One region of the Comamonas sp. F1-6 genome, then DNA from elsewhere that is predicted to be linked to it. Evidence: predicted binding sites of a transcription regulator. Region 1 holds the regulator's gene; each other region holds the start of a gene.
The links. The regulator FNR, encoded in region 1, switches genes on or off when oxygen is low (the NO sensors DNR and NnrR bind a similar motif). The targets are predictions, from matches to a motif close to TTGATNNNNATCAA.

Region 1 (9,433 bases):
CGACTTCAAGCGCCATGACTGCGACTCCAACAACCACGAGGCGATGACGGATGCAAGCCCCACGCTGACAACAGCTTCCAGCCAGGCACAAGAAACAGCCCGCTTGCCGGGCCTTTTTTGCCTGTTTTCCGGGTTGGAATCAATGATTGCCCAACCAGGCCACGCTGTTGAGAAAGAGTCGCACCAGTTCGGTCTGACGACGTACCCCGGTCTTGGAGAAGATGGAGCGCAAATGGGCGCGGGCGGTATTGGGTTTGATACCCAAAGCCTCGGCCGCCTCCTCCAAAGACATGCCGTTGCTCAGATGCGTGGCCACTGCTGTCTCTGCAGGAGTCAGATGGAAAAGCTGCTGCGTGAGCTTGACGGGCGGCTCTGCCTTGCCCGTCGTATCACGCAGAAAAACCGCTACGCTGGGACGCTGCTTGCCTTCGGTCCATTCATCGGGAGAGATGCTTTGCACTACCACGCCCCAGTTGAGTTGACCGGACTGGCGAGTGATGGACATGCCCTCGGTCATGGAGACGCTCTCCAGCCTGGGAGAGAGCAAGGCATCGCGGATCAGACGCTGCAGCCGGCGATTGTCATTGGCATAGACGGCCTCGAGCGCACCGTTGTTGACCCGTATTCCATCGCCCACGTTCAAAATGGTGGTGGCTGCTGGGTTGGCCTCGATCAGCTTCCCCGTCTGATCGAGAATGACCACGCCCATCATCAGCTGCGCAGTGGCACGCCCGTATAGCGAAATGACCTGCCGGTCACGATGCAGATTCAGCTGCATGTTCAACACCCGCTTGAGGTGCGGCACCAACATGCGCACCACGTCCAGATGTGTTGACTCGAATGCTCCCGCCGCCGCAGGCCGCGTGATACGCCAACCATAGGAGCAGCCGTTATCGGTCATGACATCCACGGCCAGAATGTGCTCGATGTTCACCCCCTTGCACCAGTCGGTGTAGTAGCGACAGGAATGCCATTCGGCCTCCGTCATCACATCCGACAGGGTGAGCACCTTGTCCTTGGCGATACCGAGAAACGGGCTCCATTGCGCATAGGGGTCGTAAGGAATGACTTCGGAGCGACCGCTCGATGCAGAAATCACCCAGCCCACATTCTCACCATGAGGGTCGCGCACCACGAGCGAGGCGTAGTTGCCATTGGCACTTGAGCGCAGCAGCTCCAGAAATACCTTCCAGTTCTGCGGGTCCATGGCTGACTCGTACAGCGCAGTAATCAGTTGACTCAGGGCTTCGGTACCGATGACCGAGGCCTGTTCCGGCGAAGAAGCGGCCTCAGGCTCCACGGCATACGGGACGGGAAAGCCGGTGACGGCCTGAAGAGCATCCGAGCGATAGTTGTAGAAATCAAAAGTTGCGTAATCGCTTTTGGGCATTTGCTGTCTCAAAAAATCCGGCCCATCAAATACCGCACAGTTACTCAACTCTGCGCGCGTTCTTCATTGATGCACGCACCCAGAAGTCGGCCCAAGAAATGCCTTGATTTTGCTGAATCCCCACAAACTGCGCATCGTCAAATCAGACGATAGGAAACCTAGCAAAAAAGCATGCCCTCCAACTATTGCAGACCTGCAATATGAATACCACTGGCATCGTCATCCGACGAATACGGCTGAGCTCTCGGCTCCTGCTCGGATGCACCCTGCTCCAAGCGCTTTCGGAATTGCTCTGCAGGCAAGGCTGGCGAGCACAGATAGCCCTGAAAGTAGTCACCCTGTAACTGCTCAATTGCCTGGCATTGCTCCTGCGTTTCCACTCCTTCTGCCACAAGTTCCACACCCAATGCCTGCCCCATGCTGATGATGGCGCCCACAATGGCCTTGTCTCCCGCATCGTGCGGCAGGCCACGCACAAAACTCTGGTCGATCTTGATCTTGGAGATCGGCAGTTTTTTCAAATAAGCCAAGCTCGAATAACCGGTACCGAAGTCGTCAATGACCAGACCCACACCCAGCTCTGCGATCTGGTGCACGCGCAAAGCCATTTCCTGCGCTTCCTGCAGCAAAATGCTCTCGGTCAGCTCCAGCTCCAGCCACTGTGCCGGCAAGCCGCTGGCTTCCAGCACATATTTGAGGCGATCCACAAAGTCCGGCTGCCTGAACTCCAGCGCGGAGACATTCACCGATACCTTGACGGGCATGTCCATAGCCAGCCAGCGCGCCGCCTCTTGTACTGATTGCTCCAGCACCCAGGCATCCAGCGCAACCACATAGCCGGACTCCTCCGCCAACGGAATGAAGGCTGCAGGAGAGATCACCCCCAGCTCGGGGTCCGTCCATCGAAGCAAAGCCTCTGCCGCCACAATGCGACCCGAACGGATATGTACCTGTGGCTGAAAGTGCACGGCCATATGCCCCTTGTCCAGCGCCTGGCGCATGGCATGCTCCAGCTTCATGCGCGAGAGCAGACCCGCACTCATTTGCGGCTGGTAGAAACTGAAATTGCCGCGTCCACGCTCCTTGACACGATACATGGCGATATCGGCCTGACGAATCAGCTCGTCCAGCGTCAAACCATCCGCCGGAAATTGCGCAGCCCCAATGCTGCACTGAACGGAAAAGCCCAGGCCGTCAAGCATAAAGGGCTGACGCATTTCGTCCAGAATACGGGCAGCCACGGCCGAAGCCCCTTCTCCCGTGCAATCATGCAGATAGAGAACAAATTCGTCCCCGCCCTGACGGCACAGCACATCCGCAGGGCGCAGCAGTCCGCTCAGCCGCTGAGCAACCAGCTTGAGCACCCGATCGCCGAAGTCATGGCCCAATGAATCGTTGATGATCTTGAAACGATCCAGATCCAGAAACAGAATGCTGAAGGGCTGCTGTGTGAAGCGCGCAGCAGTGATTGCGGCTTGCACGTGACGGCTCAAACTCAGGCGATTGGGCAGCCCTGTCAACGCATCACTGTAAGCCAGCTGCTCAATCTGCTTTTGGGCACTGCGCTGCATGGTCATGTCGCGCATAAAGCCAATGCTTTGTACCAGACGCCCATAGCCGTCACGCAATGCAACCCAGGACAGCCAGACCGCGCAGCGCTGACCTTCACTCTGCTTGAGCCAAAGATTGCCCTCCCAGAAGCTGCCCACATCCCAGCGCGCAGCGGCCAGCTCCAGCAGGTCGGACACAGGCCCTCCCTCGGACTCGAACAGAGTCCAGGCAGCGAGCCCCAGCACCGCCTTGCCATGCAGCAACTGCCCGCCGGCCGGGTTGACCTGAACGATGACACCATTGGCATCGGCAATGAAGATACCGTCCAGGCTGGACTCGAACACTCTTGCAGCCAGACGTAGTTCTGTCGCCGAGCTGGATTCCACCGTGATGTCTCGATAGGAGTAGATACGCCCTATCGCCACACCGCGACTGAGCTGAGGCACGGAGCGACGCTCCAGCACCCTGCCACTGAGCAGCTGCAGTACCTCCGAGGTTTCAGGAGCCGACAGGTCCTGCGCATCCTGCAGAAGAGTGAACTGACTCTCGCTGCTGATGGTCTGCGCTTCCAGATGGGCAAAAACGGCCGCATCATCTCGCTGCACGAGCAGTGGTTCGGGTAGTTGCCACAGCTCCGCGAAACGGTGATTGAATGCCCGAATGCCGCCGCGCAGATCACAGACCAGCATGCCATCTGCAGCGGACTCAAGCGTCGCCCGCAACTCTGCAAGCAGCATGTCCAGTTCGCTCTCGTGCCGCAACTGCTCGCTGCGGTCGAGCATGGTGAGCATCAACCAGCGCGGATTCAGGGCGATGGAGCCCACCCCCATCTCCACAGCTGTCAATGAACCATTGGCTGTACAGATTTCTGTGAGAAATTTCGCCCCGCCCACCCAGTTTGAGGCATCCTGCCAGAACGCCTTTTGCACCAGGGAGGCGCACAGCACATCGACATACTGCTCCTGCGCCTGCTCGGGCGTGTAGCCCGTGAGCTGCATACTGGCTGCATTGGCATGCACGACACGCAATGTCTGCGCATCCAGCAGCCAGACCGCCTCCTGCAAACCATCGAGCATGGAGGCAAGCAGAGGGTCAATCAGAAAACTCTGCTGCAAAGTCACGCGAGGTCTTTCTCGGCAGCAGGTGCTGCAGAACTGTCAAAAAAGTAGCAAAGACGCCTTTGCGGCTGTAAAGCTTCTAACGCATTTCGAGAAAGCTGATTTCGCGTCAAGCCCCGGCGAATACCCAAACCCACATATTCAAGCAAATCTACGAACCGCAGCTTCTGCGGCGCCTGCATGTCATAGGTCAGCACCTTCGGCTTGAGCGACTGGCTGGTGTTGACAGACACCACCACGCCCATCCGCCCATCGCTTAGTTCCACCAAAGAGCCCGGTGGATAGACCCCCAAGGTCTGCACGAATGCCTTGAGCACATCGGGCGCATACCGCTGGCGATACTGTCCGTACAGTGCAGCCATGGCTTCATGAGGCGTCATTTCGTTGCCTTGCAGTGGCAGATTGCACAAGCGCTCAAAATTATTGACCAGCGCCAGGATCTGTCCGGCAATGTCCATATCTTCGGCCAGCAAGCCAAGTGGAAAGCCTGACCCATCGGCCCATTCATGATGCTGGGCGATGGCCGTCGTGACGGAAGGAGGATAGCCCATGGATAGAGCCAATGCCACCGACTCTCCGACATGACGCGCATACACGGTCTCTCGCAGAGGCGTGCGGCCCGTGCCCTGATTCAGTGCATTGGCCGATGCGGAAATCTCAAGCCCCGGCTTGCCGATGTCATGCAACAGGGCCGCCGTGCCCAGATCCTTCAATACTTCATCGCACAGGCCCAGCGTCTTACCCAGCAACAGGCTCAGTACGGAGACATTGACACCATGTACGCCAAAGGTGGCGCCCCCCGTATCCGCGAGCAGATGCAAACTCAGATCACGAGCCTGCGCCAGTTTGACGACTTGCTGTGCAACCAGCATATCCGTCGTTGTCCGCGCCTTCTCGGGGTTGACAGGCAACAAGGCCTGCACGTCATCAAATACGGAAACCGCGCCCAGAAACCTGGACTGCACGCCCAAAATACTGTTACGCCAGGCATGCGCATCGTTCTCGGGGGGGGCAGGAGCGGGTTGAGGGTCTGCTGTCGGAGGCGCTGCCGCTTCCTCCAGATCGCTTCTCGATAGATCGACCTGAACTGCCTTGAGCTTCAGGGTCCTGAGTGTCTGCAACTGCTCGTCATTGACAATCTTGAAGCTGCTGACGGGAAACGGATGGCGCAACCAGCCGGTCTCCAGATGGACATACATGCCGATACGCAGTTGTCCGATATCAATAGCAACGAAACGATTCACTTTGGGCGCTACACACAAGATGAGACATTATTCCGCAGTTCCATGACTGCTCAAGCATGACTAGGGTCTGTTGGGATGCAAACAGCGTCAACAACCCCCTCTTGTGTGACTTATCGGCACCAAAGACTGGGTTTGTAGACCAGGTCCATCCACAAAGCCCAACTCGCAACGCCAATCAGCATCAGACCTGCAACTCTGGTGCCCCACCTGGCCCGCAATGCATTGACATGCGACTGCCCCAGTTGCCACAGCCAGGGTCCCGCCAGCAACCACAGTGCACCACCAACGGCAAAGGCAGCCATGGACAAAGCACCTTGCCAGGCGCCGCCACTCAAGGCCGCCACCAACACCGCCGAATACAGCAAACCACAAGGCATCAGTGCCCAGGCAAAGCCCGCTGCCAGACTGCCGCCCGGCGCGGTGACCCAGGGCTGAACCCTGGCCCAGACGGAACGCCCCGCCCGCTCCAGCCAGGCTGGCTGCCGCGCCTGCACCACCATGGCCAACCCCCAGGCCATGACCGCCACATGCATCAGCGTCCAAAGTCTCTGCAATGCCGTTGTCTGACTGGTCAGCCAGGCCAGACTTTCCATGGCCACGGCCGCGATCCCGCCCAGCAGGGCATAGGCAGCGATGCGCCCCAGATGAAACAGGCTGGTACGCAGCCATTGGCGTTTTTGCAGGCCGAGCACGACAACTGGCTGCCCGCCGCCGACAGGCTTCGCTGCTGTGACCACACTGCAGGGGGCAGCGCACATCACAAGACAATGGGGCCCACCCACGAGCCCCATGATCAAAGCAGTCCAGACCAGCGAAAATAACATGCGCTAGATGATGCGCGAAAAGCGGGCGCGGTTCCGGTCAGCCTGCAAATATCGGTCAAACAGCATGGCTACTCCGCGCACAAAAAACCAGCCCAGGCCAGTGACCTTGAAGCCCTCGACGGACAGCTCGACCAAGCCGTTGCGCTGCATCTCTGCCAGCGCATCCAGCTCCGCAGCGAAGTACTCGCGGAAATTGATAAGCCAGGCCTGCTCCATGGGCTCATACAGGACGGAACCCTGGCACATGATGGACATGATGACGGCTCTGCGCACCAGATCGTCACGCGAAAGCGCCAGTCCGCGCTGCACGGGCAGCATGCCTCCATCGACGGCATCGTAGTACTCTTCAAGAGTCTTGACGTTCTGGCTGTAGGTCGCACCCACCTTGCCGATAGCCGATACGCCCAGTGCAATCAGATCGCAATCAGGCTGGGTGCTGTAGCCCTGAAAGTTGCGATGCAGGCGCCCCTGGCGCTTGGCAATGGCCAGAGAGTCGTCAGGCAGCGCAAAGTGGTCCATGCCTACATAGACATAGCCGCCATCCATGAATGCATCAATTGCGCCGGAGAGCATGTTCAGCTTGTCCTGTCCCATGGGCAGGTCTGCCGATTCGATACGCCTTTGCGGCTTGAAACGCTCGGGCAGATGCGCATAGGCATACAGTGCAATGCGATCGGGGCGCAGCTCATTGACCTGTGCCAGCGTGCGCGCAAAAGACTCGGGCGTCTGCCTGGGCAGCCCGTAGATCAGGTCCACATTGATGGAGACAAAGCCCAGGCGGCGCGCCTCGGCCACCAACGAAAAGACTTGCTCGGCGGGCTGCTCGCGGTGCACCGCTTTCTGCACCGCGGGATCAAAGTCCTGCACGCCAAAGCTCAGGCGATTGAACCCCATGTCCTTGAGAGCTCTCAGCCGCTCGTTGCTGACGGTGCGCGGATCGACCTCGATGGAGTACTCGCCCGCGGGATCCAGCTTGAAATGTTCACGCATCAAAACCATCAGCTGCTGCAACTCGGCATCGCTGAAGAAGGTCGGTGTGCCTCCGCCCAGATGCAGCTGGCTTACGAGCTGACCTTTGCCGCAATGCTCGGTATGCATGGCCAGCTCGCGGCTCAGGTAGTCCAGATACTCGGCAGCCTTCTCGTGATGCTTGGTCACGATCTTGTTGCAGGCGCAGTAATAGCAAAGCGACTCACAGAACGGCACATGCACATAAACGGACAGGGGCAAAGCGCGCGAGCCAGAATGCGTCTTGCGCTGCTTGAGTGCCAGTATGTAGTCGTCTGCACCAAAAGCCTCAACAAAACGGTCGGCTGTTGGGAACGATGTGTAGCGTGGGCCGGGGATATCAAAGCGGCTCAGCAACTCAGGCGTGACTGCGGTCATAACTGGGAGTTAGGGTGCGCCCACACTCTGTATAGAGCAGATTTCAATGGAAATCAGATCCTGAAAATCATGCCCAAAATAGGCAAAAGCGCATGTTTTTGAACGAATACAGGCAATGTGCCCCAAGGCAATCACCCTGTCCTTGATGAAAATCAAGAGACCTCAAGGCAAGTGCTGCGACAATTTGATCCATCTCATCTTCAACCACGAGGTCAATGACCAGCGCGACTCTCCACTCTGTGTCTGTCTGCGCCGTTGCAAAAAGCCCATGAATCTTCAGACCATCAAAGCATCCTGCTCCAACTGCAATCTGCGTGAACTGTGCATGCCCATGGGCCTGGACGATGAACAAATGGAGCGCATTGACGAGATTGTGGCCACGCGCCGCAAGGTCAAGCGCGGCGGGCTGCTGTTTCGCAATGGCGAAGAGTTCACCTCTCTGTATGCCATTCGAACCGGCTTCTTCAAGACCAGCGTGGCCACCGAAGACGGACGCGATCAGGTCACAGGCTTTCAGATGGCTGGCGAAATCATTGGTCTGGACGGCATCGTCAACGACCACCACACTTGTGATGCCGTGGCCCTGGAAGACGCCGAGGTCTGTGTCATGCCGTTTGACAAACTGGAGCAGCTCTCGCGCGAGGTCACGGCCCTGCAGAACCATGTGCACAAGGTCATGAGCCGCGAAATCGTGCGCGAGCATGGCGTGATGCTGCTGCTGGGCAGCATGCGTGCCGAGGAGCGCCTGGCGGCCTTTGTGTTGAACCTGGTCCAGCGCCTGTCGGCACGCGGCTTTTCCAAGTCGGAACTGGTGCTGCGCATGACGCGCGAAGAAATCGGCAGTTACCTGGGCCTCAAGCTCGAGACCGTGAGCCGCACCTTCTCCAAATTTGCAGAGGAAGGCATTGTGGAAGTCAAGCAGCGCCACCTGCGCATCCTGGATACCGAGGCGCTCAAACGCATCGTCAACAGCCAGCAATGCCAGAGCTGAACCGATTCGACAGACACTCTCAAGACAAAGCCCGCGGACAGCGGGCTTTTTTATCTGGGCGAGTTACTCGGGCAGAGGCTCGGAAACGATGCCGCCATTGAGATCGCTGACGGAGCGCCCCAGCATCACCGTCATCGCACCTCCAATCAGCGTCACGACCCAGAAGGCAAAAAAAGCGACCGTATAGATGGCCTGGCGCGACCAGTCCAGTGGGGAGCCCAGCCAGTGCACATCCAGCGGGTCCACAAAGGCAAAAACCACCATCTCCATGATTGCCGCCGCCAGAAAGGCCGGCCAGACAATCCACATCCAGCGTCGAGCATCCATCCTGATTCTCCTTGGGCTGTGGGCTTGATCATATTTTGCACAACAGTGGTGACCGTTCATGCAGGACTGCGGGCATGCACCGTGGCGGGAAACCCTGAATTACTCTCTTTTCAGTAGCATCCTGCGCAATCCGAATATCAAAAAATCATTTACTTCTACATCAACGTTAGACGGAGCATGCATAACACGCTCTGATTTTGATATTGGCAACAAAAAAGGCCGCAAAAGCGACCTTGGCGGAGCAAGCGCCGGAGCGCTCAGCGATCCAGCGGATGGTCCTTGGCTGGCGTGGCCGCATGATTGCGGCCGGTGACTGCTGGGGCCAGGCTTTTTTCACTTTCGCTCAGGCGCTGGTTGATTTCCATGCCATGGCGGTAGTAGTCAGGGTCAATCACGGGATCGGGCCTGCTCAGTGCGATGTATGCGGTGACAAAGCCGGCAATCACCACGATCACCGGGCCGGCGATGATGAGCCAGACATGGGCAAACTTCCACCAGGGCTTGCCGTCCTCGGGGTGGATGATCTTGGCCGTTTGCGAGACCTTGGCTTGTGCTGCCGACATGATGAAACCTCTTTCCAAAATTCTGACCACCCGAGCACG
Region 2 (9,433 bases), 130 kb from region 1:
TATCCGCGCTCTGGCCGCTGTGGCCCACCGGCACGGCGTGCCGCTGATCGTCGACAACACCGTGCCCTCTCCCTATCTGCTGCGCCCGTTCGAACATGGCGCTGACATCGTCGTGCATTCGCTGACCAAATACCTGGGCGGCCACGGCACCAGCGTTGGCGGGGCGATCGTGGACAGCGGCAAGTTCCCCTGGGCGGAGCACAAGGCCCGCTTCAAGCGCCTGAACGAACCCGACGTCAGCTACCATGGCGTTGTCTATACCGAGGCCCTTGGCCCCGCCGCATTCATAGGCCGCGCCCGCGTCGTGCCGCTGCGCAACATGGGCGCCGCCATCTCGCCGCAGAACGCCTTCCAGATTCTGCAAGGCATCGAAACCCTGGCCCTGCGCATGGACCGCATCTGCGAAAACACGCAGAAGATTGCAGAAACGCTGCAAAAACACTCCAAAGTGGAATGGGTGCGCTATGCAGGCCTGAAAGACCACCCCGACCACGCCATCGTGCAAAAACAGTCTGGCGGCCGCGCATCGGGCATTCTGTCGTTCAGCCTCAAGGGCAGCGAAGGCCGTGCGGCCGGTGCGCGTTTCCTGGACGCCTTGCAGCTGTTCACGCGCCTGGTCAATATCGGCGATGCCAAGTCGCTGGCCACCCACCCTGCTTCAACCACGCACCGTCAGCTGGATACGGACGAACTGGCCAAGGCCGGCGTGACCGAAGGCATGGTGCGCCTGTCCGTGGGCATCGAGCATATTGACGATCTGCTGGCCGACCTGAACCAGGCGTTGGAACAGGTCTGAAGCGGGCTGAGACTCCGGCGCGCGACTTCAGGCATCGCGCGCCAGCCGCAGCCCCGTCATCTGCCATCGAGCCGTTGCGGGAAAGAAGTTGCGATAGGTCAGCCGCGCATGACCGGCAGGCGTGAGGCAGGAACCTCCGCGCAGCACATACTGGTTGACCATGAATTTTCCGTTGTACTCCCCCACGGCACCCTCGGCCACGCGAAAGCCCGGGTAGGCGGCATAGGACGAATGCGTCCACTCCCAGACCTGGCCAGTTGCCACCCCATGATGAGCGCCCGAGACTTCAGGATGCAGGCTGGCATGACCCACTGACGAGGACACAGGCCAGTCATGCGCACCCATTGCCACCTCCCACTCCATCTCCGTCGGCAGGCGCGCACCGGCCCAGCGCGCATAGGCATCAGCCTCGAAATAGGAGATATGGCAGACAGGCCTCAGCGCATGCAGAGCCGTCACGCCATACAGGCTGAACTCCTGCCAGCCCGCATCACCCGCAGCATCCTCAGCTTGCCTCCAGTACCAGGGGTGGCTCAGTTGCTGGGCCTGGCACCAGTCCCAGCCCTCGGCCAACCACCATTGAGGCTGGCTGTAGCCGCCGTCCAGCACAAAGCGCAGAAACTCGCCATTGCTCACGGGCCTCGATGCAATCTGCGCTGCTTGCACATAGACACTGTGCCTGGGCATTTCATTGTCAAACGCAAAGCTGCCGCCGCCATGACCTATGCTGTAGATGCCTGCCTCAAGTGGCAGCCATGTGAGATCAGCATAGGCCTGCACGCAATTCTCCTCTGCCACCCCATCTGACGCATAAGCAGGCCAGAGCGGGTGACAAGAAAGCAAATGCTTGATATCGGTGAGCATCAACTCCTGATGCTGCTGCTCGTGCTGCAAGCCCAATGCGACGAGCTGAGCAACGACCTGCTGCGTCGTCGGACTTTTCTCTTTCATGGCGGCCATCAGCGCCAGCATCTGCTCATCCACCACAGCGCGATAGGCCATGACCTGCGCCAGAGCCGGTCTGGTCAGCAAGCCCCGCTGGGCTCTGGGATGGCGTTCACCCACCTGCTGGTAGTAGGAGTTGAACAGCATGCGAAAACTGCCGTCAAAAGCCTGATGCCCTGGCTGGTGCACGGCCAGTACAAAGGTTTCAAAGAACCAGCTGGTATGGGCCAGATGCCATTTGGCAGGACTGGCGTCCGGCATGGATTGCACGCAGGCGTCTTCTGCAGACAAGGGCGCAGCCAGCTTTTGCGTGCAGGCCCTCACCCGCTCGAACTGCTGCGCCAGCACTATCCAGTCCCTGGCAGCAGGTGCCATGAAAAATGGCCGCACCATGGTTTCAGGCTTGGGCATGAATGACGGCAAACCATTGCTGCTCATCGGTCCAGACCCTGGGTTCGGCAAATCCCGCGCATGCCAGCATGGAGAGGAAATCGGACAGCGGGTATTTGTAGCTGTTCTCCGTATGGATGGTCTCGCCCTGAGCAAAATAGCGCAGGCCCTGAGGCCAGCACACCATGACGGGGCGACGGGCGCGCAAATGCATCTCTATGCGCGATGTCCGACTGTCGAAGCGCGCCTCATGCGTCCAGTCCTGAAGATTGAAATCGCTGCCCAGCAGACGGTTCACATGATTGAGCACATTGAGATTGAATTCGGCTGTGACGCCCTGCTCATCGTCGTAAGCGGCTATCAGAACCGGTACCGGCTTGGGCAGATCAATGCCAATCAGCAGCCCGCCGTCGCCCCCCAGAAGTGAATGCATATGTCCGAGCATATGCAAAGCCTGCTGCGTATCGAAGTTGCCGATCGAGGAGCCAGGATAGAACAGCTCACGCCGTGTCTGTGGCACGCCTGAAGGCAAATGCCAGTCCCCCGTGAAATCCGCCGCAACCGCACGAGCCGTAAGTCGCGGGAAGTCATGCTCCAGCCTGGCCACAGCGGCCTGCAGAAACTCGACCGCAATATCCACTCCCAGAAACTGCTGCGGCCCCACGCTGCGGCACAGGCGTCGCACTTTTTCGCAATTGCCCGCTCCCAGCTCTATCAACACCTGGCAACCCGCCATGGCCTCGGCTATTTCAGGTTCGAACCGGGTCATGATGGCAGCCTCGGTTCTTGTGGGGTAGTACTCGGGCAGCTCGGTTATCTGCTCAAACAGGGCGCAGCCATGCGCGTCATATAGGAACTTGGGAGAAATCTGCGCCTGCCGCTGCATCAGCCCCTGCGCCAGCTCATAGCGCAGATGCGTCGGGGGGGCATACGCGTCCATGAAGCTGCAACCCTCGTCCTGAAGCGGTGGAGGTCTCAACGAGGACGCCAGAGGCAATGGAATGCGCCCTGCGCGTGATGCAAACTCTATCGATGCTGCCTGCCTGTCCGGTGTCGCGCGCATGCTGATCCTCCTGATGAGCTGATCGCGCGATGCAGCCATTGCCCGCGCCATCACTGCCAAGCCTGCTTTAGAACGTGCTTACCGCGTTGGAGTGCAAGGAGATCGTAAACACGTTCTTAGGCCCTCAGCCTAGCGCGGCCGGCAATCGGCAGAAGTAGGACTGAAGCCAGCGATCCTTTTACTGCATGCGCATGCAGCAATGCTGACAAAGTCAATACTGGCCAAAGAATTCAGCAAAAAAAATCGGTACCCCGCGCTGGCGGAATACCGATCTAAACATACACCCTAGCCTCCGAAGTCATCAGGCCATGCCGACCTGCTGACTCCGATGCACCGCAGAGCCTGCGGTGCGTGCCTCGCCTGCGGGAAGAAGGCCGCAGACAAGAACACTCTTTGCCGTGAAGCTATCAGAAGCGATAGCCCACGCCCACACCCACCAGCCATGGGTCAACCTTGAACTTGGTGTTTTCAAACACGCCTGCACCTGTGACCTTGGTACCCAGATACACCTTCTTGATGTCGAAGTTCAGCGACCAGTTCTTGTCCAGCGCATAGTCGAAGCCGACCTGCAGCGCGCCGCCAAAGCTGTTCTTCTTCACGGTCACGGCACCATCCAGGATGTCCACGTTCGAGAAGCGTGTGTAGTTCACGCCTGCCCCCACATAAGGCTTGAAGGCCCCGAAGTTGGTGAAGTGGTACTGAGCCAGCAAGGTGGGGGGCAGATGCTTGAGCGAACCGATCTTGCCGCCATTCAGGCGCACATCATGCTTTTGGGGATAGGTCAGCACCAGCTCTGCCGCAATGTTGGGCGTGAAGAAGTAGGACACGTCCAGCTCAGGCATCCACTTGTTGTTGATGCTCACGCCTGCGTCTCCGGCAGCGCCACCGTTGTCGCTGTCCAGATGCAGAGCGCGCACGCGAACCTGCCAAGGGCTGGAGCCGTCAAACGAAGATTGGGCAAAAGCGGTACCGGCCGTCAGGGCGCTGGCAACAGCAGCAATCGCGATCAGAGTCTTTTTCATGGGTTCTTTCCTTGAAGAATTGGGTGAGTGCAATGCTTTGCATCCCTTGGCATCCATTGAAGCAAAGCCACTGCCACACGGGTTTGTCCCAGGTCAACCCGCACACCAACACCGCAAAGAAAAAAGCGGACGTTGCCCATCGGCCACGTCCGCCCAGGACACTGATGAAGCGCAAAAATTTGCGTCAGCAGTGATGGTAGTCGTCAATTCGGATGAGCCACCCTGGCTGGTCGCAGCTTGTGCCACAACTCCATGCACACCACAACCGCACCGCCAATGACGGCCCCAACCAGCACATGTACCAACACCGGTCCCAGCACTGCAACAATACCGCCCGTGGGCACAATCACCTGCTCTATCCAATGCTCGACAGGCTCTATGCCATGCACCAGCAAGCTACCGCCCACCATGAACATGGCAGCCGTGCCCACGATGGACAGCCCGCGCATCAGCCACGGGGTAAAAGCAATCAGACCACGGCCCATGGCCTTGGCAGCGCTGCTGCTCTTGGCCATCAGCCAGCCGCCCACATCATCCATGCGCACGATCCCGGCCACCAGTCCATAGACGAACACGGTGATGGCCAGAGCTACTGCGATCAGCACCGAGGCCTGCTCCCAGATGGGTTTGGCGGACACCGTACCCAGCGCAATCGCCATGATTTCGGCCGACAAGATAAAGTCCGTGCGCACGGCGCCCTTGACCTTCTGATTTTCGTACTCCATCGGGTCCATCTGCTTTTCACGCGCGGCACGCACCGATGAAGGCGCAACACCTTTATGGGCAGCCTCCTCGGCATCCACCACGGCATCATGCGCATCATGCTTTTTGTGCTTGTGAAACAGCTCAAGGATCTTTTCCACGCCTTCGAAGCACAGAAAAGCGCCCCCCACCATCAGCAAAGGCGTGATCAACCAGGGCACAAAGGCGCTGATCAATAGCGCTGCGGGCACCAGGATGGCCTTGTTCATCAACGAACCTTTGGCCACCGCCCAGACCACTGGCAACTCCCGATTGGCCTTCACTCCCGTGACCTGCTCGGCATTGAGAGCCAGATCATCGCCCAGCACGCCGGCCGTCTTCTGCACCGCCACCTTGGTCTGTGTGGCCACATCATCCAGGATTGCTGTGCTCTTGCCCGCAGCGGTCTTGGTCATCAAGGCCACATCGTCGAGCATGCTTGCAATATCGTCTAGCAGCATCAAAAGGCCGGCACCTGCCATCGCACTCCCCAGTTGGTTTCAATGTCCACTATCATGCCTGCAAACCGTGCAGCGACTGCAGCAGGAAGTTGCCAATCGCCTACGCGATCAGCACGGCCAAGGCTTTGCAGCGACAATGAGCGCCCTCATCGAACGGAAACCCTGTGACTCAAGCCATCGCTCATGCCGAACTGATTGCCAGCTACCGCAAACTTGCCGCAGAGGCTGCCAAGAAGGCGGAACTGGTCAAGGCCGCAGCGGGCAAAGGTCCCAAGACCATTGCAACGGTCAGCGAAACCGCTGCCAAGGCCGCGCGCCGCCGCGATGTGATGGCCGCCAGACTGGCCAAGCTTGGTATCGATCTGCCGGGCTGAGCCTCAACAAGCAGCCTTCTTCGGGCAGTCTTCTTATTTGCTGGTCTTGAAGCCCTGTGTCGCCGCCCAGGCGGCCACATCGTCGCGGCGGATGGCCGCTGCCATGAGCTGTGGAAAGGCATCGGGGGTACAAGCAAACGAGGGCACGCCCAGTGCCGCCAGCTTGGCAGCCAGTTCCGCGTCATAGGCCGGCGCACCCTCGTCGCTGAGCGCCAGCAACGTGATGAACTGCACGCCTGCTTCCACCAGCTCGTTGGCGCGGCGCAGCAGGCCCGACTCCACACCGCCTTCGTAGAGGTCGGAGATCAGCACCAGAATGCTGTTGCGCGGCTCGCTGATCAGCCCCTGGCAATAGCCGACCGCACCGTTGATATCGGTGCCGCCACCCAGTTGCACGCCAAACAGCACATCGACGGGATCGTCGAGTTTTTCCGTCAGGTCAACCACGGCCGTATCAAACACCACCAGCTTGGTGGCCACGGCCGGCAGGCTGGCCATCACCGCACCGAAGATGCTGGAATAGACCACCGAGTTGGCCATGGAGCCGCTCTGGTCAATGCACAGGATCACCTCGCGCTGCGGGCGACGCGCCTTGCGCCCATAGCCAATCAGCGTCTCCGGAACAATGGTCTTGTATTCGGGCTGCCAGTGGCGCAGGTTGGCGCGTATGGTGCGATTCCAGTCGATCTCGGCATGGCGCGGGCGTCGGTTGCGCTGGCTGCGATCCAGCGCCCCGGCCACGGCACTGCGCATGGGCTCCTCGAGCTTTTTCATCAGCTCGTCCACCACCTTGCGCACCACCAGCCGCGCCGTGGCCTTGGTGTTCTGCGGAATCACCGAGCCCAGCGAAATCAGGTCCGCCACCAGATGCACATCGGGCTGCACATTCTCCAGCATCTCGGGCTGCAGCAGCAGCTCGCGCAGATTCAGACGCTCCATGGCATCGCGCTGCATGACCTGCACGACCTGGCTCGGAAAGTATTTGCGGATATCGCCCAGCCAGCGCGATACCGAGGGCGAGGAGTTGCCGCGTCCGCCCTTGCGCGATGCCAGCTTGCTGTCTTCCTCATACAAGGCGGCCAGCGCCTGGTCCATCTCCTGCAAGCGACCCGTCACACCACCGCAACTGGCGTCAGCGGGGCTGCCCAGCACCATGCGCCAGCGCTGCAGCCGCGTGGTGGGCTGCAGCTCTTCGGACTCCTGTTGCGGCTCGGTCGCCAAATTTGCTGTTTGATTCATCGTCACACCTTGGCCGCAGCCGCATCAAAATCGGTAGCTGCCTGGGCTTGTCCCATCAGCGCCTGGGGCAGATTCAATCCCAGCAACTCATTGAGCACGGGCAAGGCCCGCAAGGCACGCGACTCATCCCAGGGCGCGGCGTCGTCCGCAGCTCCCACGGCAGGACCAGGTGCCGCAGCGCCCCCCACAGGAGTTCGCTTGACCTTGTCGCCCAGGCTTTGGCGCTCGTGATTGCTGAAGGTCGAGAAGCTGCGCCGCACCAGCGGCAGAATCTGGGCAAACTGCAGCTCGCCCAGACCGCTGAGCCAGGCATCGACCGCCCCCCAGATAGACTCGTCATGCAGCAACACCAGCGCCTGCTGGTTCAGGAAACCATCCAGCCAGGCGGCCACATCCATGGGCGCCGCGCCCAGCGAAAGATTGCGGTTGAACTGACGCACGATTTCAGCGCTTTCCAGCAACTGCTCGTCCAGCAGCAAACGGCAGGCCATGCCGCGCAGCAGTGCCGCTGCGGCATCCCCCATGGCCAGGCTGCGCAGTGCCAGGCGCCAGGCATCCACCGCCTGCTGCGCATCGCCGTCGCTGGTGCGCAGCCGCAGTGCCTCGTGGGCCGCCAGCACCTTGGTCTTCATGGCGGCCGCAGCATCCTCATCCATGGCCATGCAGGCGACAGGCAGGCCGATGGCGGCGCGCAGCATCAGCGAATCGATCACGCCGGCCAGCAGGGCTGTATCCGTCTGGCGCACACTGCCATAGCGATAGACATTGGCCAGTGGCGGCAAGGCCTGCAGCAACTGGGCCACATCACCCGTGGTGGCTGCACGCTGGGCCAGTGTGGCAATCAGGGCCTCGACCAGCTGCGGCAAATCGGCCAGCAGCGCATCGTCGATGGCCTGCGCGATTTCGGGCAGCGAGGTCTCGGGCGTCAGGCTGGAGCGCAGCCTGGCCGTGGCGGCCTGGGCCACGGTCGCGCCGTGCACGCTGGCCTCGATGATGCGCACCGCCAGCTCGGGCTCCCACTGCAGTTGCCAGCTTTCGCGGAAGGTACCCCGGTTGCGCTGGGCATCGGTGGCGCGCACGCCCCAGTCAATGCCGAGCAGGCGCAGACGGTGCAGAAAATGGCTGCGTGCCAGATCCGTGTCCTTGCGCAAATCCAGCGCCAGCAGCTTGCTTGCCGCCTCGGGCTTGAGACGCAGCGACTTCTGCTGCTGCTCGATATCGCGCTGCAGCGGCACCTGGGGTACATCGGCGGGCACCTGGCCCAGCACATGACCAACGGTCAGCTCCTCATCGATCAACCTGAGCGGTGCGTCCTCGCCCATGCAGATCACGGTGACTATGGCCTCGTTGATCTCCTCCAGGCTGGGCATGGGCTGGCCGCGCAGCGCCGCCAGGCCCTCGGCCAGGCGCGTGGCCTCGATGATGTGAGCGCTGGAGCAGTCCAGATCCTTGTCGCGCAGCAGATGGGCCACGCGCGTCAGCCAGCCCGCCGTGCGCAGCGTGGCTGGAGAAACCACGTTTTTGATAGCTGCTTGCGCTTTACCATCAAACGTTTGAGGCTGATTTGACTCAAAACCCGGGGACGATTGATAGCACTGCCACAGATGCTGGTACCAACCCGGAGAAGTCACACCCGCGCCATAGCCGCTGCTGCTGGCCAGGTTGCGATAAGTCCAGGGGGCCCAGGTCGCCATCACCTTGGCCTTGGGCAGGCCCTTGAGCAGGGCGCTGTCGGCCTTGGCCGTCACGCTGGCCTTGAGCGCCGGCACATGCCAGGCACCGCAGACCACGGCAATGCGCTGGTGACCGGCCTTGATCGCCTCGCGAATGCACTGGCGCATATGGGCTTCGCGCAGTGCTTCGCGCTTCATGTATTCCTCGCCGCGCCAATGTTCGCCATCCTTGGACAGTTCTTCGCGAGCTGCCGTCATCACCTCGCCAATGCTTTCAAACAGTGCTTCGCTGTCGCCGCGCTCCTCAACCAGACGGTTCCACCAACTCTCGCCATCGTCAAAGCCTGCGGCATGGGCCAGCCAGTCCAGCGGATCGCGGTGCAGGTGTTGAGGGGCCGGTGCCGGAAGGTCCAACTGCAACTCATGCTCGTCGCCATCCTGCATATCGGCCAGCGTTGCGGCTTCCGCGACATCCGGTGCATCCTGCTCCGAGTCCGGGACAGCCGCCGCCTGCACAGCATCCTCTGCCTCCTGTGCCGCCTTCTTCAGCGCTTCGCGTCGCGCAAACTCGATGGCCATGCCATGGGTCTGGGGCAGGTCGATGAAGCGCGTGGCAACACCCTGGCAACTGGCCCACTGCAATGCCTGCCATTCGGGTGAAAACTCGGCAAACGGATAGAACGCGGCCTGGCTGGGCTCGTCCTGCATATAGACCAGCATGGCCACGGG
Region 3 (9,433 bases), on a different contig from region 1:
CTGGGCTATACCAATCAGGCGCACTTTCTCATCAACTGTGGGCTTGCGCCCAAGCTCGATGCGGTCGGTATCAAGGCCCGCTCCATGGCCTCCAAGCTGGTCATGGAGCACGAGATGGGTGAGCTGTTCAAGGTTGTTGCCCTGTCCAAGGGCGTGGAGCCCTGGATGCCGCTGGGCTTTGTGCAGGGCGACCGCACGCATCGGCTGTAGCGTCTGCGCGCCCGCCGAGCTCACTGCTTTTCGAGCTTGGCGGCCTGGATGATGCTGCCCCAGTGCTTGTACTCGGTGCGCGTGAAGTCGCGGAACGCGCTTGAGCCGAGCAGACGAGGTTCGCCGCCCAGGGCCGCGACCCTGGCCTTGAACTCGGGGCTGTTGGCCACCTTGAGCGTGGCGGCTTCAAGTCGCTGAACCACGGCGCGTGGTGTTCCCTTGGGGGCCAGCACGCCGTTCCAGGTGGCGGTGACAAAGGACGGAAAGCCGCTTTCCTTCATGGTCGGGACCTGGGGCAGCTGCGGCAGGCGCTCGGCCGAGGTCACGGCCAGCGCCTTGAGCTTGCCGCCCTGGATGAAGGGCAGTGCCGGCGTGATGTTCTCGAAGATGAAATCGATCTGGCCGCCGATCAGATCGGTCAGGGCCGGAGCGCTGCCCTTGTAAGGCGCGTGAACCAGGTCCAGCTTGGCGGCGCTCTTGAGCAGCTCACCCGACAGATGCACGGTGGAGCCCATGCCCGGCGAGCCATAGCTCATGCCGGTGCGGCGCTCGCGCGCGTAGCTCACCAGCTCGGCCACCGATTTGACCGGTGTTTTCGATTCGTTGACCACCAGCACGTTGGGAATCGAGGTCACCAGAGCTACGTACTCGAAGTCGTCCAGGCTTTTCTCGCTGAGATTGCGGTACAGGCTGGGATTGATGGCTTGCGTGCCTGCCGTGCCGAACAGCAGCGTGTAGCCGTCATTGGCGGCAGCCGCGACGCGGCTGGCACCGATGGCACCGTTGGCTCCGGGGACGTTCTCCACCACGACCGGCTGGCCCAGGGCCTCGGCCAGACCCTGGCCGACCAGGCGCGCCACGACATCGGTATTGCCGCCGGGCGAGAAAGGCACGACTAGCTTGAGCGGGCGATTGGGGAAGCTGTCGGCAGCCGCCGGCAGGGCTAGGCTGGCGCCCAGCAGCGCTGCGGTCAGAAGAAACTGTTTGCGTGAAAAGGTCTGGGGCACGGTATGTCTCGTTGTTTGTTGTTGGCGGGCCGTGACGGCAGACGCATGGGCCCGGGCCCTGCATGGCGCAGGGCTTGGACATCATGGGCAGAGGGGGGAATTGAGGTCAATCAATCTTTGGGAAGCATGTCATGCATAAACGGAATGGCTGCCTGACAGCATGGGCGCGCAGGCCGTCAGGACAGTGCGCCCCTATACTTGCGGTCTCATGATTCGCTGGTTGATCGTCATTTTTCTGGCCCTGTTGCTCGTCAACGGGCTGCACGGCTGGCTGCAGCGCATAGGGCTGGGGCGTCTGCCCGGCGACTTCCGTTTCCGGCTGTTCGGCAAGGAGTTCTTCCTGCCGGTGGCCAGCACCGTGCTGCTCAGCGTGGTGGCGGCGCTGATTGCCCGCTTTGTGAAGCTCTGAGAGCGTGAACACGTTCTGAGGCGGGCCGACTTGAATCTGCAGGCTTTGGCTGCACATACGAACCTGAGCCCGAGCAGTGCCTGCTGGCACCGTCAGGTATTGCCAAAGAAAGTACGACTTACGCAAAGCGGGTTCAGGCAAGGCGACTGTCCCAGGAGGCAGGCCGTTGTCGCATTCTTTTTTGCGTAAATCCTAGAAAGGTTGCCCCTGTGTCCGAATCCCTGCACTACGTCTGCCCTCACTGCCACACCACCAATCGCATCGCCAAAGAGCAGCTGAGCAATCAGCCTGACTGCGGCAGCTGCCACCAGCCGCTGGTGACGGGCGAGCCCGTGGCCCTGGACAACGACAGCTTTGCCCGGCACACCGGCCGCAGCCAGTTGCCCGTGGTCGTGGATTTCTGGGCCCCCTGGTGCGGCCCCTGCCGCATGATGGCGCCAGCCTTTGCCCAGGCGGCCCAGCAACTGGCGGGGCAGGCGCAACTGGCCAAGCTCGATACCGAGGCTTATCCACAGGCTGCAGCACCGCTGGGCATTCGCAGCATTCCGACCATGGTGGTCTTCAAGGAAGGCAAGGAACTGGCACGCATCTCCGGGGCACTGCCTGCCTCGGAGATCGTGCGCTGGGTGCGCTCGGTGATCTGAGCGGCGGCTTCGCGCGAGTCGGCCCGCTCACCCGGCCCCGGTTCGGGGCCGGTTAGCCTGGCTCAGGCGGCGATGTCCAGCACCACGCGGCCTTCGATCTTGCCTTCGTGCATGCGGGCAAAGATGTCGTTGATGTTTTCCAGCTTGTCGGTGGATACGGTGGCCTTGACCTTGCCCTGAGCAGCAAAGTCCAGCGACTCCTGCAGGTCCAGGCGCGTGCCGACGATGGAGCCGCGCACCGTGATGCCCTTGAGCACCATGGAGAAAATCGGCAGCGGAAAATCGCCAGGTGGCAGGCCGTTGAGCGAAATCGTGCCGCCGCGACGCACCATGCCCAGAGCCTGCTCGAAAGCCTTGGGCGACACGGCCGTGACCAGCACGCCATGGGCGCCCTCGATCTCTCTTTGCAGATAGGCCGCCGGGTCGGTGTTCATGGCGTTGACGGTGACGGTTGCGCCCAGCTGGCGCGCCAGCGCGAGCTTGCTGTCGTCGATGTCGACCGCCGCGACGTTGAAGCCCATGGCCTTGGCATATTGCACAGCCATATGGCCCAGGCCGCCGATGCCGGAAATCACCACCCAGTCGCCGGGCTTGGCGTCGGTGACCTTCAGGCCCTTGTACACAGTGACTCCGGCGCAGAGCACGGGGGCGACGTCGATAAAGCTCACGTTGGACGGCAGATGGCCCACATAGTTGGGATCGGCCAGTGCGTAATCGGCAAAGCCGCCGTTGACCGAATAGCCGGTATTGGTCTGAGATTCGCACAAGGTTTCCCAGCCGCCTATGCAGTGGCGGCAGAAGCCGCAGGCGCTGTGCAGCCAGGGCACGCCCACGCGATCGCCTTCCTTGACATGCTTGACGTTCTTGCCCACCGCAGCCACGTAGCCCACGCCCTCGTGGCCGGGAATGAAGGGTGGATGAGGCTTGACGGGCCAGTCGCCTTCGGCCGCATGCAGATCGGTATGGCAGACGCCGGAAGCAGCGATCTTGACCAGGATCTGATCGTCTGTCGGTCGGGGTACCGGCATTTCTTCGATCGTGAGCGGCTTCCCGAAGGAACGCACCACGGCGGCTTTCATGGTCTGGGGTAAGGACATCAGAGCACCTCCTTGAAGCAAGAGGGCAAGGCCGCGGCCTGTGGGCCGGACACTTGCCCGTCAAAGAACCATAACGGTATGGAATGGGTGTTGCAGCGGGCTTCGTGACCTGCTGCATGGCCCGGGCGGAGCGAACCGCCGCAGCCGTCTCGTACTGTGCAATGGCTGCAGCATAGCTTCTTTGACTTAACTCAAGCCGCGCCCATCCCTGCCTTCTGGGCCTTGGCGCGCGGACGGCTAGGCGCCGTCCTCCAGATAGGCGGCAATCGCCTGCTCGCGCGCCTTGCTCACTGCGTCGCCGATGGCCTTGCCCTTGAGGCCGCGCTGCGCTGCGGTCTGGGCGACCGGGCCGGTTTCCACGGCAAGCGCCGCTTTCAGGGCATTGCCCAGGCGCTGGCGCTGCGGATAGGCCACATCTTCAAAGCCCAGACGTCCGCGCGCGTCGCATTCGCAGGCCTGCAGGGCTTCCTCGAAGCGCTGGGGCTTGCGTATGGCATCGCAGCGCTCGAGCAGGCGCAGCAGGGCGGCGGCATTGAGTTCGTGACTGCGGTGGATGTTGCCATGCTCGCGCGCCACGACCTCGGCCAGCTCCTTGCAGTCGTTGGGCACGCGCCAGCGCTCGCAGACCTGCAGCAGCAGGCGGGCGCTGCGCTGCTCATGGCCGATATGGCGGGGCAGCACATCGGCCGGAGTGGTGCCCTTGCCGAAGTCATGGCACAGGCAGGCAAAGCGCACGGACAGCGGTGCCTGCAAGCGGGCCGACATGTCCAGCACCATCATGGCATGCACGCCGCAATCGATCTCGGGGTGGTATTCGGCGCGCTGGGGCACGCCCCAGAGCTTGTCGAGTTCGGGCAGCAGCCGGACCAGCGCTCCGCATTCGCGCAGGATCTCGAACATGCGCGAGGGCCGGGCCTCCATCAGGCCGCGGCTGATTTCCTGCCACACGCGCTCGGGCACCAGGGCATCGACCTCTCCGGCCGCCACCATCTCGCGCATGAGTTCCATGGTCTCGGGCGCGACGGAAAAATCGGTGAAGCGCGCCGCAAAGCGGGCCAGACGCAGAATGCGTACCGGGTCTTCGCGGAAGGCATCGGTCACATGGCGCAGCACGCGATCCTTGAGATCCTGCTGGCCGTGGTAGGGGTCCACCAGGTCTTCGAGGTTGCCGTTGCCTGTCCAGTCTGCGGGAGCAGCGATGGAGTTGATGGTGAGATCGCGCCGCGCCAGGTCTTCTTCCAGCGTCACATCGGCGGCGGTGTGGACCACAAAGCCGCGATAGCCCATGCCGTTCTTGCGCTCGGTGCGTGCCAGCGCATATTCCTCATGGGTCCGGGGGTGCAGAAACACCGGAAAGTCGCGCCCCACGGGTACGAAGCCGCGCGCGCTCATCTGCTCCGGCGTGGCGCCAACCACCACCCAGTCCGTATCGTTGACGGGCAGGCCGAGCAATGCATCGCGCACCGCACCGCCTACCTTGAAAACCTTGAATTCACTCATGCTGCAATGGTAGTGGCTGCGAGCGGGCCTGCAGATACCGCAATCGCGGGAGCCAGGCCTCAGCGCTGCTGACGATAGGGCTCTTCAAACTGCAGAAAGTCCTGCTCGGCCAGCGCGGCCTGAATCCATTCCTGGGTGGCTGGCAACTGGGTGACGCGCTGCACATAGGCGCGCACGGGGGCCGAGGTCGGCAGGCCGTAGCTGTTGATGCGCATGCACACCGGCGCAAAAAACGCATCGGCAATGCTGAACTGGCCAAACAGCATGGGGCCGCTGGCAGCGCTCAGCAGCGGGGTCCAGAGCTCTTCGAGTTGCTGGACATCGCTGCGCAGATCGGCATGCTCGGCCCAGAGCCGGGCTCCGGTTTCCTGCAACTGGGCTTCGATATTCATGGGGCAGAAGCTGCGCAGCGCGCCGAAGCCGCTGTGCATCTGCGCCACCAGGCTGCGCGCGCGGGCGCGCTGGGCCACGGTTTGCGGCCACAGATGCTTGTCGGGAAAACGCTCGGCCAGGTATTCGCAGATGGCCAGGCTGTCCCAGATGATCAGTCCCTCGTCGACCAGCAGCGGCACCTTGCCGGTCGGTGCGAGTGCCAGCGCCTGCAGCTTGAAGCTGGAGTCGGGCGCAAAGCTGTCAAAGCGCAGTGTGAGCTCTTCGAAGCTGATGCCGCTTTGGCGCATCAGCACCCAGGGGCGCATGGACCAGGACGAGTAATTCTTGTTGCCGATATAGAGCTTCATGGCGGACTCCTGTGTGGTTTGTCGAGCAGCTTATCAAGCTTGGGCCTGGCGGTCTGTGTGTTTTGATTCCACAGTCATGTCTCGGCGGCGCGGCGGATGATGTAATTGCAGCACTATGGCAAATACTTCGACTTCTTCTGCAAGCCCGGCCGCTCAGGTGGCCGGGGCCGGTCACCACAAGGGCGCGCTGGTGCTGTTCTCGGGCGGCCAGGACTCGACCACCTGCCTGGCCCAGGCCCTGGCCATGTTCGAGCGCGTGGAGACGCTGGGCTTTGACTACGGCCAGCGCCACAGCGTGGAGATGCAGGTGCGCGCCGGCGTGCGCGAGCAACTGGCTGAGCGCTTTCCCCTGTGGGCGCCTCGTCTGGGCGAGGACCATGTGCTGTCGCTCGACGTGCTCAAGCAGATCGGCGGCTCGTCCCTGACCGAGGATGTGGCTTTTGCCATGCAGGCCGACGGCCTGCCCAACACCTTTGTGCCGGGCCGCAATCTGCTGTTTCTGACGCTGGCCGGCGCGCTGGCCTATCGCCGCGGGCTGACGGTGATCGTCACCGGCGTCTGCGAGACCGATTACTCGGGCTACCCCGATTGCCGCGACGACACCATGAAGGCCCAGCAGCTGGCGCTGAACCTGGGCCTGGAGCGCCGGCTGCGCATCGATACGCCGCTGATGTGGCTGGACAAGGCCCAGACCTGGCAACTGGCCCAGGACCTGGGCGGCAGCGAACTGGTGGAGCTGATCCGCACCGAGACCCATACCTGCTATCAGGGCACGCGCGATGCGCTGCACGAGTGGGGCTATGGCTGTGGCAGCTGCCCGGCTTGCGAGCTGCGTGCATCGGGCTGGCACAACTGGCGCGCCAGCCAGTCAGCTTGAAATTGATAGCTTCTTGCGATTGATGAAAAAGGACTTCAAGGCATTTTTGCTTTGAAGTCCTTTTGATAAATGCGGTAGATGCTACTTAATGAGGAGCATCTGCGCTATGGATCCGACTCAGGCGCTGGGCCGCGTGGCGATCTGCCCGGCCTGAATCTGCGCCGTCATCTGGCTGAGCCAGGCCTGGCTCTCGGGGCGCTCGAACAGAAAGTCCCAGATGGCATCGTGCTGGCGCGGCGTCAGGCCGAGCGCGCCATGGCGGCGCATATGTGCTTGCAGCCGCAGCACCTCGGGGTGCGTGAGCGGCAGCTGCATCACGGTCAGTGGCGGGCGCTGGCGGTAGCGGCGCTGGGGAATGTTCTTGCGGGGACGACTCATGGCAAAGCGATTCAAGGGTTAGACGGGCCAGACCACGCCGTTGTCGTTGAGGATGGCGTCCAGCGGCTGGTCATGGACCTCGGGCTGGAAGTCATCGACATAGCCATTGGTATAGCCCAGGCCCACAGTGAAGGGGCGCGGGCTCAGCTCGGCCAGCGTGCGGTCATAGAAGCCGCCACCATAGCCGAGGCGGTAGCCGCCGGCCGCATAGCCTACGCAGGGGACAAACAGCAGCGTGGGCACCAGCAGTTCGGTATCCTTGGGCTTGGGAATGCCATAGGCGTCCTCCTCCATCGGGCAACCGGGGTACCAGGCGTGAAAACTCAGCGTCTTGCGCTGTTTGTCTATCACCGGCAGCCCGATCCTGCGCCTTTGTGGAGTACCCTGTAGCTCGCCATCTTCCTTCCAGCGATGCAGGGCTGGCAGCGGATCGAATTCACCCTTGATGGGCCAGTAGGCACCAATCACGGTATCGGGCCGCTCCATCAGCCAAAAGCGCATCACCTGCTGCAGCGCATCGGCGCGTTGCAGGCGATCTGGAAGGTTGAGGCGCAGTTCAATCAACTTGCGGCGTAACGCTGCTTTGTCCATCGGATAATTTCCTCCATGCACTGGCTGAAGATTTTGACACCGCTTTGTGCGGCTTCCCTGTTGACTGTAGCTGCTCCGTTTGCGCAGGCACAAAACCCGGGCGACGCCGTGTTGCTGGATATGCAAAAAGCATTCCGCAGCCGCAATCAGACGGCGCTTACCCAGCTCCTGCCACAGGCTGCCGGTCACCCCCTCGAACCTTGGGCCGCTTACTGGGAACTCAAGAACCGCCTGGAAACCGCGTCGCCCGATGAAATCCAGGGCTTTCTGAACCGCTATGCCGGCACCTACCACGAAGACCGCTTGCGCAACGACTGGCTGCTGCTGCTGGGCAAGCAGCGTGACTGGAGTACCTTCGGCCAGGTCTATCCCAAGTTCCGCATGCGCGACGACAAGTCCGTCACCTGCTACGCCCTGCTGGCCGACGCCTTGCAAGGCCGGGGCGCGCCCAATGTGGGCCAGCAGGTGCGCGATCTGTGGATGGCGCAAAAAGATGCCGATGACGGCTGCACCACTGCCGCCGGCCAGCTGTATGCGAACAAGCTGATCACCGACGCTGATGTCTGGCGCCGTGCCCGTGTGGCCACCGAAAACAATCGCCAGAAGGCGGCCCGTGATGCGGTGGCCATCGTCGCCCCCGAGGCCGCCGACCAGGTGGCGCAGGTGTTTGCCTCGCCCGCCAAATACCTGGCAGGCCAGAGCAAGGCGCGCGGCCGCGAGCGCAAGGAACTGGCCCTGCTGGCCCTGATCCGCATGGCGGCCAGCGATCCCGATGCGGCTGCCACCCAGATCGACGGCGGCTGGGGCGCCCAGCTCAACGGCGAGGAGCGCAACTGGGCCTGGGCCGTGGCCGGCAAGCAGGCCGCCTTCAAGCTCTCGCCCGATGCCAACAACTACTTTGGCAAGGTGCGCCGCAACGAAGACCTGAGCGACGATCTGCTGGGCTGGAAGGCCCGCGCCGCCTTGCGTGCCGGCGATTGGAAGGCCGTTCGCCGTGCCATCGACGCCATGGGGCCGGAGCGCACCGACCCGACCTGGGCCTACTGGAAGGCCAAGGCCATGCTGGCGGGCCGCCCCAATGCCGAGGAAAAGGCCGAAGCCCGCCAGTTGCTGGAGGACACGGCCGGCAGCAGCAGTTTCTACGAGCAGCTGGCGCTGGAGGAAATCGGCCAGCGCATCACCGTGCCGCCCGCGCCCGCACCGTTGACGGCGCAGGAAAAAGCTGCGGCGCGCAGCAACCCCGGCCTGAGCCGCAGCCTGTATGCGATTGGCATGGGGCTGCGCAGCGAAGGCGTGCGCGAGTGGAACTACTCCACCAATCTGCACCAGCCGGGAGGCATGGAAGATCGCGAACTGTATGCGGCCGCCGATCTGGCCTGCGAGCGCCAGGTCTGGGATCGCTGCATCAACACCAGCGAGCGCACCAAGACCTTTGCCGACTGGAAGCAGCGCTTTCCCATGCCCTATCACGACACGGTGCTGGCCAAGTCGCGCAATATCGGGCTGGACCCGGCCTATGTCTATGGCCTGATCCGCCAGGAGAGCCGCTTCATCATGGATGCACGCTCGGGTGTGGGCGCCTCGGGGTTGATGCAGGTGATGCCGGCCACGGCGCGCTGGACGGCCAGGAAGATCGGCATGACGGGCTTCACTCCCGACATGATCAACGACCGCGACACCAATATCACCATCGGCACCTCCTATCTGAAGCTGGCGCTGGATGACTTCGAAGGTTCGATGGCGCTGGCTGCCGCGGGTTACAACGCCGGCCCGGGACGCCCGCGCAACTGGCGCAACGGCCCCACGCTGGATGCCGCCATCTGGGCCGAAAACGTGCCCTTCAGCGAGACCCGCGACTATGTGAAGAAGGTGCTCTCCAACACCACCAACTATGCGGCGCTGATCACCGGCCAGCCTCAGTCGCTCAAAAGCCGACTGGGCACCGTAGGCCCGCGCCCGGCCAATGATCCCGAAACCATG

Region 2: a site for FNR is predicted at 4,300-4,313, ahead of AAIL66_RS05465 (OmpW family outer membrane protein). Genes of this name have one in related genera too.
Region 3: a site for FNR is predicted at 3,549-3,562, ahead of adhP (alcohol dehydrogenase AdhP). Genes of this name have one in related genera too.

Annotation. Positions count from the first base shown of each region.
Region 1 is NZ_JBCPWN010000004.1:159,444-168,876, reverse strand. It holds gene AAIL66_RS06070 (helix-turn-helix transcriptional regulator) at 140-1,390, opposite strand; gene AAIL66_RS06065 (bifunctional diguanylate cyclase/phosphodiesterase) at 1,573-4,062, opposite strand; gene AAIL66_RS06060 (HD domain-containing phosphohydrolase) at 4,059-5,303, opposite strand; gene AAIL66_RS06055 (sulfite exporter TauE/SafE family protein) at 5,414-6,127, opposite strand; gene hemN (oxygen-independent coproporphyrinogen III oxidase) at 6,131-7,513, opposite strand; gene fnr (fumarate/nitrate reduction transcriptional regulator Fnr) at 7,782-8,504, shown strand; gene AAIL66_RS06040 (hypothetical protein) at 8,568-8,831, opposite strand; gene AAIL66_RS06035 (FixH family protein) at 9,089-9,394, opposite strand.
Region 2 is NZ_JBCPWN010000004.1:25,242-34,674, reverse strand. It holds gene AAIL66_RS05480 (aminotransferase class V-fold PLP-dependent enzyme) at 1-796, shown strand, start outside; gene egtB (ergothioneine biosynthesis protein EgtB) at 824-2,152, opposite strand; gene egtD (L-histidine N(alpha)-methyltransferase) at 2,139-3,071, opposite strand; gene AAIL66_RS05465 (OmpW family outer membrane protein) at 3,602-4,216, opposite strand; gene AAIL66_RS05460 (DUF808 domain-containing protein) at 4,420-5,439, opposite strand; gene AAIL66_RS05455 (hypothetical protein) at 5,583-5,792, shown strand; gene AAIL66_RS05450 (VWA domain-containing protein) at 5,826-7,031, opposite strand; gene AAIL66_RS05445 (DUF5682 family protein) at 7,034-9,433, opposite strand, start outside.
Region 3 is NZ_JBCPWN010000002.1:78,735-88,167, reverse strand. It holds gene AAIL66_RS02660 (SAM-dependent methyltransferase) at 1-210, shown strand, start outside; gene AAIL66_RS02655 (tripartite tricarboxylate transporter substrate binding protein) at 231-1,217, opposite strand; gene AAIL66_RS02650 (DUF2905 domain-containing protein) at 1,426-1,626, shown strand; gene trxC (thioredoxin TrxC) at 1,836-2,270, shown strand; gene adhP (alcohol dehydrogenase AdhP) at 2,333-3,367, opposite strand; gene AAIL66_RS02635 (multifunctional CCA addition/repair protein) at 3,605-4,867, opposite strand; gene AAIL66_RS02630 (glutathione S-transferase family protein) at 4,927-5,607, opposite strand; gene queC (7-cyano-7-deazaguanine synthase QueC) at 5,723-6,484, shown strand; gene AAIL66_RS02620 (hypothetical protein) at 6,602-6,862, opposite strand; gene AAIL66_RS02615 (5-formyltetrahydrofolate cyclo-ligase) at 6,881-7,453, opposite strand; gene AAIL66_RS02610 (transglycosylase SLT domain-containing protein) at 7,469-9,433, shown strand, end outside.